Regions from separate parts of the Paenibacillus sp. LjRoot56 genome, predicted to be linked through region 1. Evidence: riboswitches for the same ligand, from Rfam matches in the RefSeq annotation. Region 1 holds a riboswitch; the other holds the start of a gene.

Region 1 (5,078 bases):
TGTTGCGTTTCGAGTTCTAGTTGCTGTACGACTGGCTTAACCTCTTGTTTTACCTCTTTTATTACAACTGGTTCTGCAAACTGTTCATAAGAAGGCGTACGCTGTTCTTCGCTTATTACTTGTTCTGGACTCATAGTCTGCTCCAAGGACTTCGGCGAAGTTGCAGGTATGACTAAATAGAGGCAAAATAAAAAGCTAGAAAACAAAAGAACAGTAAACGCCAAATTCGTTGGATTTTGCAAATTCAGTCTATTCATGCTGACAACAACCCCGTAGATGAGATGATAATAAATTACGAAGATAGTATCATGAAAACGCTTTCTTGTAAACTATTTATTACATTACTTCCTCCTACAATCCGGTCAGATCCATAGAGGCAAGCTGTACGAAATGGAAGCCCGCTTGTCGTAGCGTCGGTATCGCTTTGATGACACCCTCGGCGGTATCCTTCTCGGGATGATTCATGTGCGCAAGGACGATAGACCCGCTCGGAGCCTTCGATATGGCGTTGTACACTTGCTCCGTGTTATACGTCGCTCCCGCATCGCCAAGCACGGAGTATCCCGCTAGCTCGAACCCTAAATCATGCGCAACAGCTACCGCAATCTCATCGTAAAATGCCGTACCCGAACGGAAAAATAAGGGCCTTTTCCCCGTCAACTTCTCTATCTGGTCCGCATTATCATTCATTTCATGAATAACTTCTTTGACGTTCTTCGTACCCGCAATACCGTAGGCTGGCTTGCCTGTTACAGATAAGGGGCGGTGTTCGGTGCCATGATTTTCGATCTCAAACAAAGGGTTCGATGCCAGATCTTGAAAGGTAGACGGATTCGCAGCTATCCATCTTGCATTGATGAATAACGTAGCTGGAATCTGCTCCTGAATCAAATACTGGATCAACTTCTCATCATAGCCACTGCCTTCCTTCCCGCCGCAGGCATCAAAGGTGAGGGCAATTACTTTGTCCTTCGTATGTAAGCGTGTTTTCACACCGGGGACACGTTCTCCCCACTTCGTTGGACTCACAGAGGCATAACGGGCGATCAATGATTGTTCCACCGACGCGAAGGCTGGGACTGCCTCAGGTTCTTTTGCTGGCTCATTTGTTAGACTACCGGGGGATGAATGGGACGATGTCGTCGGTTCAGGTGACGCTGTTGGGATGCTCACAGGTGTCGTTATCGTTGTGCTCATTGGTGAGGCAATCGATGGTTCAGCGGTCGTTAGCGGGGGTGTCATTCCTGCAGATGCAACCGCCTTTTCCACACCCTCAGCACTCGGCTCCACCCCACATCCTGCAAGCGCTATCATCGCACTCATATAGAAAAGGAGGCACATCGTGCGCCCCCTCATTTATGTTTCCGCCAATCTAATTTACTTTTCTCCAGCTGATAGGCAAAATCGTTCTCAAGACGCTTCTCTTCCGCCTTGCGAGCCGCTTCTACCCTAGCTCTCTCTGCGTCCTTCTTCGCTTGCTCTTCCGCTTTCATCGCGTCAGCCTGGGCTTTGAGCCCTTCCAGTATTTCCGGACGCAGCAGATCCTTCAGCGTTGCAGGTTTATCTTGCACGCTAGCCGCAGCTGGCGTAATTTTTGCTTTCTTTTTCACCATAATAAGGTCACCTCGTCTACAAGTTCTACCTATTATTGTACACCTCTATTGGTGTAAATGATACGGCACTGTTGCAACAACGATATCCTTATCGGCTTGAAGCTTCGAACGAATCCGCGCCGCAGATTGATTATGGAGCAGACGGTGCCACCATTTCTTCGGCATGAATTGCGGGAGAATAACCATGATCGATTGCTTCTCTGACACGTGCGTGTCGATGCGATCAATAAATTCAGCCAGCGGCTTCAGAATCGTTCTGTATCGTGATTTGAACACAACGAGTCGAACACCTGGATCCCAGATCTGCCACTTCTCCTGCATCGATTCTTCGTCCTCATCCGAGAAGGATACATAGAACGCGATGACGTTAGGCGAGAGCGATTTGGCATAGTTCAGGGTTTGCTCTACAGCTTTGTGAATTCCTGCTACAGGCACGATAATGACCGGCTCTTTGGTGCACACACGGTCTTGTGTGATGTCAATCCGCAGCTGTTTGGCTACGTCGTCGTAATGGTGACTGATTTTCGTAATGAGCCAGAGGAGTATCGGTGTAATGATAATAACAATCCAAGCACCCTCGCTAAACTTGGTAACTGAGAAAATGATAAGAACTGCAAGGGAGACGATACCGCCCAGGCCGTTAATGATCACCTTCCCGATCCAGCCAGATACGCGCTCTTTGAGCCATTTACGAACCAACCCCGTTTGAGCAAGTGTAAAAGATAAAAATACGCCAATCGCATAAAGCGGAATAAGTGCATCGGTTTTACCTTTAAAGCCAATCAATAGCAGGCTGGCTAAAACGCCTAGCGTAATAATGCCATAGTGATACGAAAGTCGATCCCCACGGAAGGAAAACATGCGCGGGAAGTTTTTGTCTTGGGCCATGATGGACGCCAAGATCGGGAAGCCATTAAAGCTTGTATTTGCAGCTAACACCAAGATTAGCATTGTCGCGATTTGCGTCGCGTAATACATAACTCCTCGGCCAAAAGCTTGTTCCGTCACCATCGAAAGAACCGATGTATGACCGTTATGATCCGGTGCCACGCCATAACCTAAGGCAATCAACGTTACACCACCGAAGACGATGGCCAACAGGCCACCTAACGAGAGAAGTGTTCGTTTGGCATTTTTGACAGATGGCGTTCTGAAATGCGGTACGGCATCAGAGATCGCCTCGATCCCCGTTACAGCTGAACAACCGGACGAGAATGCTTTGAGAAGTACGAATAAGGTTAATGAGTTCGTTGCTGCGCTTGGTGCGAATTCGATCGCATGCGTATTCATAGATCCTGTCAGTAAATCAAAAATACCTTTACCCACTAACAATAGGATACAAAGAATGAAAAAGTACGTTGGAATCGCGAATACCGTTCCTGATTCGGAGGTACCTCGCAAATTCAACCAGACCATAATCCAAACTAGTAAAATGGTCAGCGGAACAATGTACGGTACAGCCGATGGAAAAGCAGACGTAATTGCCTGAACACCAGCCGATATCGAAACGGCTACGGTTAAGGTATAGTCGATTAGCAGAGAGACACCAGTAAGACGTCCCCACACCATGCCTAAATTTTCTTTCGTCACCATATAAGCGCCGCCGCCCATCGGGTACGCTTCGATTACCTGTCTATAGCTCAACACGAGCAGTAGAATCAAAGCGATAATCGAAACCGCAATCGGCAACGAGAAGGCAAACGCAGCAACCCCTACTGTCGCGAGCTCTAACAGAATTTGCTCCGTCCCATAGGATACGGATGATAAGGCATCTGACGACAAGATAGGGAGGGCTTTCCAGACTGGCATTTTCTCCGACTCAATCTCACTCGACTTTAGCGGCTTACCGAACACAATTTTTTTCAATGAATCACTTGTCATTTCGCAGTTGTTCCTCCAATTAAAGCTAATTTCACTCATCTCATTTGAAAAATGGACGCAAAAAAACACAAGGATAGACCTTGTGTTTTAAACACATGTTCTCCTTTCTCACGTTCGCTTACGAGGTTAGCTGCCGGGTTCGGGCCGCGAGAAATCTGCCCTAAAAGGTACTCGTATCCGTACCATTATTCACCCCATGTTACTCGTGGTTCCCCCGCTTTTCTTAAAAGAAAATTAAGCGAAATATTCAACTGTTCATGTACGTGTTGAATACTACTCTCTTCTACCAACATAGTAAAGGAGGGAAAAAACGTAAAAAGCTCTATCCGACCTCACGTTTCACCCAATAATTCGCTTACAATTACCTGATTCGTTGATTATCTTCCATTCTCGTAGGTAATCGTGGTATTTTGACTAAATAGCAAGGTTGCAATCCACAAAGTTGCTAGTTCATGCGAATATTCCGTTGGATGATGAGAATTTTCACTTTAGGGCACTGCCATGGTAGCGTGGTTGAAAGGAGTTCCTTTTACCACTGGCTCGCACCAAAGTTAGTCGGTTTCACCGACTAACTTCTCTCCTATTACCGCTGCTGCACGTGAGATAGTCGGTTTCACCGACTATCTTCACTCTAATTGCCACTGCTGCGCCAGAGTTAGTCGGTTTCACCGACTAACTTCACTCTAATTGCCACTGCTGCGCCAGAGTTAGTCGGTTTCAACGACTAACTTCTCTCTAATTGCCACTGCTGCGCCAGAGTTAGTCGGTTTCACCGACTAACTTCTCTTCAATTGCCACTGTTGCACACAAGTTAGTCGGTTCCACCGACTAACTTCTCTCTAATTGCCACTGCTGCACCACGTGAGTTAGTCGGTTTCACCGACTAACTTCACTCCTCAGTTTCTACCATGCAAAAGGGCCACCGCCTTTTCAGTAAACATGAACTTATGGCTTCTGGTTAACCCACCACCAATGGGTAGAACGAATCCTTTCCCTTCTAACTTGCGTAAAATTTTTCCGCATGCCTCTCTTTTAAGCTGTAACCACTGGCTTACTTCCTTCAATTGAAACGGCTTATTACATATTAAAGCAAACCTCAAAACCTCCCGCTCATACACCGGTAGCTCGAGCATTCCAGCCCCCTGCGCATTGCCGAATCGGCCAATCCATTCATACAGGTTTCTTTGGCAGAAACTCGACTTTTTCTCAAGCTCATCTCGGCTATACGGAAAGTATGTGTACCCAAGCATCGCAACACTTCGCGCTCGTGCCCTTTCGAATGAGAAGCGGTCTCTTGTAATTTTCTCAGCGTGCGTAACGAAGCTGTCTTCCTCGAATACGATTCGCAGTTTGGGATGACATACGTCCCCATAAATCTTCACCCCTGACAAACTTATCATTTCGAATTCAAGTTCCAAACCTTCAAACGTCCCCATTACAGGCAAAACTACCTCCTCCAAAAGTTTCTTCGTTCCCGTCAAATCCCTGCGTAGCATGTCCAGTCTCTGACCTTGTGCTTGTCGAATTTGCTCATTCCAATAGATCTCATACTCCTTCTCGAACACGTCTACCGCCTCCTAAAAA
Region 2 (5,078 bases), on a different contig from region 1:
CTTCTGCTTCTAGGCCAGCGTCCCAACCAGCTCCCGCATGCAGATGAATGGATGCTGTCTGGTGGTATTGCAGAGCTGCTGTCACGTCCAGCAATTATGGAACTAGCGGAGGTCACAACCTATGACGATATCGGTCCCTTACTCGCACAAGTCATTCGGGAGACGTGGATGGAGCTTGGCTTACCGTTGGTGAAGGCAGGGCACATGCAGCGGGCCACGGTCATAGGAGCGGGTTTACAGAGTGTGGAGCTCAGCGGATCAACCATTCATGTCGACGCAGATACGCTGCCCATACGTAATGTACCGATTGTTACGCTCCACTTACAACAGGAACCAGTTAGGCTAGCTACTGCTTTAAAGGATCTGTTACAACAAGCAAGTCAACTCTACGGAACATCGAATCAGACGCCATTTGGGATTGCACTTACTACAGAACAGGAGCAGTCCTATACCTATAAACACTTGCAAGTGCTTGCGAGCCAATTAATTCCTCAATTGACTTCCTATTTTACACATGAACACACGATAGTCATGCTTTGCGATCAAGATATGGCGAAAGCACTGGGCCAGTTACTCTCACTCGGATGCCAAGGGAGCCCTCGCATTGTCTGCATCGATGGTATTTCGTTGAATTTCGGTGATTATATTGATCTTGGCGAACGGATTGGGAATCGAACGATTCCAGTAATCGTAAAAACACTGCTTTTTCCAAATGAGACTTCTGAGGTGCGTCTATGAAATTGAAAACGTCGATGAAAGGCCATGTCTACGAATTTGGGAGCTTGAAAGAAGTGTTCGGTAAGGCAAATGAGGAGCGCTCTGGTGATGACTTGGCAGGTGTTAGTGCCTCTCATCTCAAGGAAAGAATTGCAGCAAAGGCCGTACTTGCCGATCTCCTCCTTACTGAGATTCGAAATAATCCCCTTTTACCTGCTGAAGAAGATGAGGTATCGCGGTTGATTGAGGAAAGTATAGATGAAACTGTCTATGCGTCTATTAGCCATTGGTCAGTTGCGGAGCTGCGCGAATACATCCTGCGGACGGAAACAAAGGGTGTTGAGCTGCTCCGAATATCCAAAGGACTCACGAGCGAGATGATTGCTGCTGTTGCCAAAATCATGACGAACCTGGATCTTATTCAAGCCGCATCGCGTATTGAAGTGCGGACAAGGTGTAATACGGAGATCGGACATAGAGGTACATTGAGCAGCCGAGCGCAGCCCAATCATCCGACCGATTCCTTGGAAGGCATGAAAGCTTCGCTATACGAGGCACTGAGCTATGGGATTGGGGATGCAGTTATTGGGATAAATCCGGTAACGGACCATCCGCAGACGACCAAAGCGCTGCTAGAAGCTGCGAAGGAGGTCATGGAGACGTGGCGCATCCCAACGCAGAACTGTGTCTTAGCCCATGTGACCACACAGATGGAAGCGATCAAGCAGGGGGCAAGGGCTGATCTTATATTCCAGAGCTTAGCGGGTACAGAGAAAGGCAATCGCGCTTTTGGCATTCATAAGGCGCTTCTCGATGAAGCGGATGCCGTGATTCATAGCATGGGCAGTGCAACGGGGCCGAATCGGTGGTATTTTGAAACGGGGCAGGGTTCGGAGCTATCTTCGGAAGCGCATCATGGCATAGACCAAGTGACGTTGGAAGCGAGATGCTACGGTTTAGCTAGAATCTACAAGCCTTTTCTGGTTAACACGGTGGTAGGTTTTATCGGTCCGGAGTACCTATACAATAGTAAGCAAGTTATACGCGCAGGCCTTGAGGATCATTTTATGGGCAAAATGCATGGTCTCCCGATGGGGGTTGATGTGTGCTATACCAATCATATGAATGCCGATCAAAATGATATGGATTCCTTAGCGGTTATGCTGGCTTCTGCTCATGTGAACTTCCTTATTGGAGTACCTATGGCGGATGACTGTATGCTCAACTATCAATCGCTCAGCTACCACGATATTGCTACTTTACGCGAGTTGTTTGGACGCACGCCAGCACCTGAATTTCGAGATTGGCTGCAGGACATGGGCCTATGGTTGAACGGCACGCTAAGTCCTTTAGCTGGTAATCCTAGGCTATTCTGGCGAGGAGGTGGGAAGCGTGGATGAATTCGCTAGGATGAAAGCACTAACTCCGGCACGCATTGGCGTTTCTAGATCAGGCACACGTCCCTTAACAAGCGAGTTACTTACTTTTCGATGGGACCATGCTAGCAGCGTGGATGCCGTGCAAAGTGAGGTGAGTTCTGCTCTCTTAGCAGAAATGGGGTGGTTCATCGCCGATTCTCGTGCAGAAACAAAGGATATGTATTTGAAGCGTCCACAGCTCGGGAGAGTATTGAAACCGGATAGCATGCAGGAGCTGCTTGCGAAATGTCAACGAGGACCGCAGGTGCAAATCGTGGTATCCGATGGATTAAGCGCAAATAGTATCGAAGCGAATATGCGTGACTTGTATCCTGCCCTGCTGGATTCCTTACGACTGCGAGGCTTATCGGCGGGAACGACGATTTATGTCAATAGAGGAAGGGTCGGCTGTATGGATGCCATCGGGGATCTACTGAATCCGGAATGTCTTGTGCTGCTTATCGGCGAGCGACCTGGTCTTGTGACAGCTGAGTCGTTAAGTGCGTACATGTGTTACAAGCCAAGAACGGGAAGAACGGATTCGGATCGGATGGTTATTTCGAACATTCATCGCGGTGGAACGCCTGCCATGGAAGCGGGTGCGTATATTGGGGGAATACTTGAAGAAATTTTGAAGCAGCGAACGAGTGGTATTGATTTTAAATGAAAAAAGCCCGCCTGCTAAAGCTTCGGAATGAGAAGCTTCAGCAGGCGGGGCTATTTTCTCAGGTGGGAGATAGTACTAGTAGAAAGTAGCAAGAATGATGACCAACAACACATAAAGAACAAGAATTAGCCCTACGGAACTTCCGTATCCTGGCGTTCCACCAACTACAGCTGACATAGTATCCCCTCCGGTTTTAAAGTAATGTGGGTTAAACACTATACAGCATATGTAGGTGGGAACCCTGTTGATTGGACATATGCCCTTATTCGATGGAACATTCACCTACAAAAAAAGCTGCACATGAGTAAGTTCTCATGGCAGCTTTCTTCTGATTTAGTTGGGGATTTGATACACTTTAATCTTCTGGAAGCCAAAGCTTTGTAATGATTTCCTTGAGCCTGGAATAAAGATGTCCATTCGATTTCCTTTAATGGATCCGCCCGTATCTGTTGCGTAGACGTACATGCCGCCTTTGGGAAGCCCGCTAAACGAATAGCCTTCAATATAAAGCTTCGTGCCAAGTGGAATAACGGAAGGATCAACAGCTACTGTGCCGATCGCTAGTGGATTGCCCATGTAATCAATGGCTCCATACCCGCCATTTTCAGAAGGATCTGCCGAATAAGCTGTAGATTCAAATACTTGATAATCAGGTGTATGGTGCGCGCCATCTTTACTTAAGATAGCTAGATTACTACTTGCATCCCACTGTACAGGTATGCCTGCGGCTGTGGAAAGGAAGCGAAGTGGCACATACACACGTCCATTTTGATACTGAGAAGCTCCGTCTAAGATGACCGTTGCATCATCAACGCTAGCTTCTTTTTGCCCTGAAACCAAGGTAATCGTATGATTGTCGTTATTTAGTGTTACCTTAATCTGATTACCATCTTTCTGCCAGTTCACCGTATATCCGAGCTTCTCCGTTACGAATCGAAGCGGGACTTGGGTCGTGTGGTTGCCATCCAGAAATGGCTGTGCATCAGGAAAATGGATCAGGTCATCATTGACTTGCACTTTCACGGCCATTTCAGCAGCTTGAGCGGGCGCTGTAAATGGGGAAAGAAAGCCTCCTGCCAAAACTGTTAATGAAACAGCAAGGCTAGTTAACCCTTTGGTAAGCTTATTCAATTGGTAATCCTCCTTCTTGAGCCTTCGAGGTTAGTTGACGGGTTCGGGAAGAAGGTTCTCCCTAGTCTGCTCCAAGCTGAAGCAAATATTCACCCCAAGTATTTCGTCCCCCGTACTAGTGCCTAATTTATGCACTAGACTCGGCTTCAAATATTTTAGCATCACTGGCATGCTTGGACAACGACCAATATATGGGTATGACAGTTCATACTAGACTTAGGTCTAGGTTCAAAAACGGTCGATAGTCGGTTTTAGACTCTCAGAAATTGAGCTACCATAAGAGTATGATGATGGATGAGGGGCGATTGAACATGAATAATAATAAGAATCGGGAAATTGATCCTACTAATATATTTGATCGTATTGGCAAAATGGCTGAAACCGTCTGGCACGAGACGATCGGCAAAACGAATCCAGGCACTTCTGACGACGGCGACCAGATCGCTCAGCTTGAGGAGCGCTATGAGGACGCGCTACAGGCAACGATTGCCTTGCGCAGTAACATCGCGCGAGCGGAAGAGATGGCGAAGCTGCGCGGCGAGCAGGCCGAGCTTGCGATGCGCGCTGGCGAAGAGGATCTCGCTCGGCTTGCCCTGCAAGAGAAGCTGCGCGAGGAAGCCGCGAGCGAGCACTACCGCGCGCAGTACGCGAGCAGCCAGGACTTGTGCCTGGCGCTCGCAGAGGAACTGCGCGGGCTGCGTGCGGGGCACGCAGCGGAGGATGTGCAGCCGCGCGGCGGGCTGCACGGTAAAGAGGCTCGCGACACGTGGCGCGAGCTGGAGGTCACCGGCCGCGAACTCGGCCGGGAGGCGTTGCAGGGGCTCCGCGTGGCGGGCCGCTTGTCGAAGGAGACGCTGAAGGAAGCCGGTGGCAACCTTCAGCATGAACTGCGCGCGCTGCGCAGCAAGCTGCAGCACGAGTGGCACCAGGAGCAACGCTCTCGCAGTGAGCGAGATCCGCGCGACAGCAAATAGTCCTGGACGGTGACCTCCACGAAAGCAAACCCTTGTCCTATAAGGATTTGCATCTTGGAGGTCGTCCATTCTTATGGTATGCTAGGAATCGTATGAACGAAAGAGAAATGGCAGCCAGAGGAGGTGCATCGATGGGAGAGGAAACGAAAAATAACCGAAGCCGGAATACAG

Evidence for each region. Region 1 has a riboswitch for cyclic di-AMP ahead of ACSQ8O_RS05225 (APC family permease). Riboswitches for the same ligand answer to the same signal wherever they lie in the genome.
Region 2: another riboswitch for cyclic di-AMP. It lies ahead of ACSQ8O_RS22600 (stalk domain-containing protein); the one in region 1 lies ahead of ACSQ8O_RS05225 (APC family permease).

Annotation. Positions count from the first base shown of each region.
Region 1 covers NZ_CAXURV020000001.1:1,147,710-1,152,787, reverse strand. Annotated here, with positions in the region: gene ACSQ8O_RS05240 (polysaccharide deacetylase family protein) at 1-257, opposite strand, end outside; gene ACSQ8O_RS05235 (polysaccharide deacetylase family protein) at 352-1,323, opposite strand; gene ACSQ8O_RS05230 (YqkE family protein) at 1,353-1,613, opposite strand; gene ACSQ8O_RS05225 (APC family permease) at 1,659-3,494, opposite strand; cyclic di-AMP (ydaO/yuaA leader) riboswitch at 3,595-3,745, opposite strand; gene ACSQ8O_RS05220 (hypothetical protein) at 4,391-5,059, opposite strand.
Region 2 covers NZ_CAXURV020000003.1:796,630-801,707, reverse strand. Annotated here, with positions in the region: gene ACSQ8O_RS22620 (ethanolamine ammonia-lyase reactivating factor EutA) at 1-738, shown strand, start outside; gene ACSQ8O_RS22615 (ethanolamine ammonia-lyase subunit EutB) at 735-2,117, shown strand; gene eutC (ethanolamine ammonia-lyase subunit EutC) at 2,110-2,802, shown strand; gene ACSQ8O_RS22605 (YjcZ family sporulation protein) at 2,878-2,979, opposite strand; gene ACSQ8O_RS22600 (stalk domain-containing protein) at 3,136-3,933, opposite strand; cyclic di-AMP (ydaO/yuaA leader) riboswitch at 3,938-4,089, opposite strand; gene ACSQ8O_RS22595 (PspA/IM30 family protein) at 4,245-4,907, shown strand; gene liaF (cell wall-active antibiotics response protein LiaF) at 5,039-5,078, shown strand, end outside.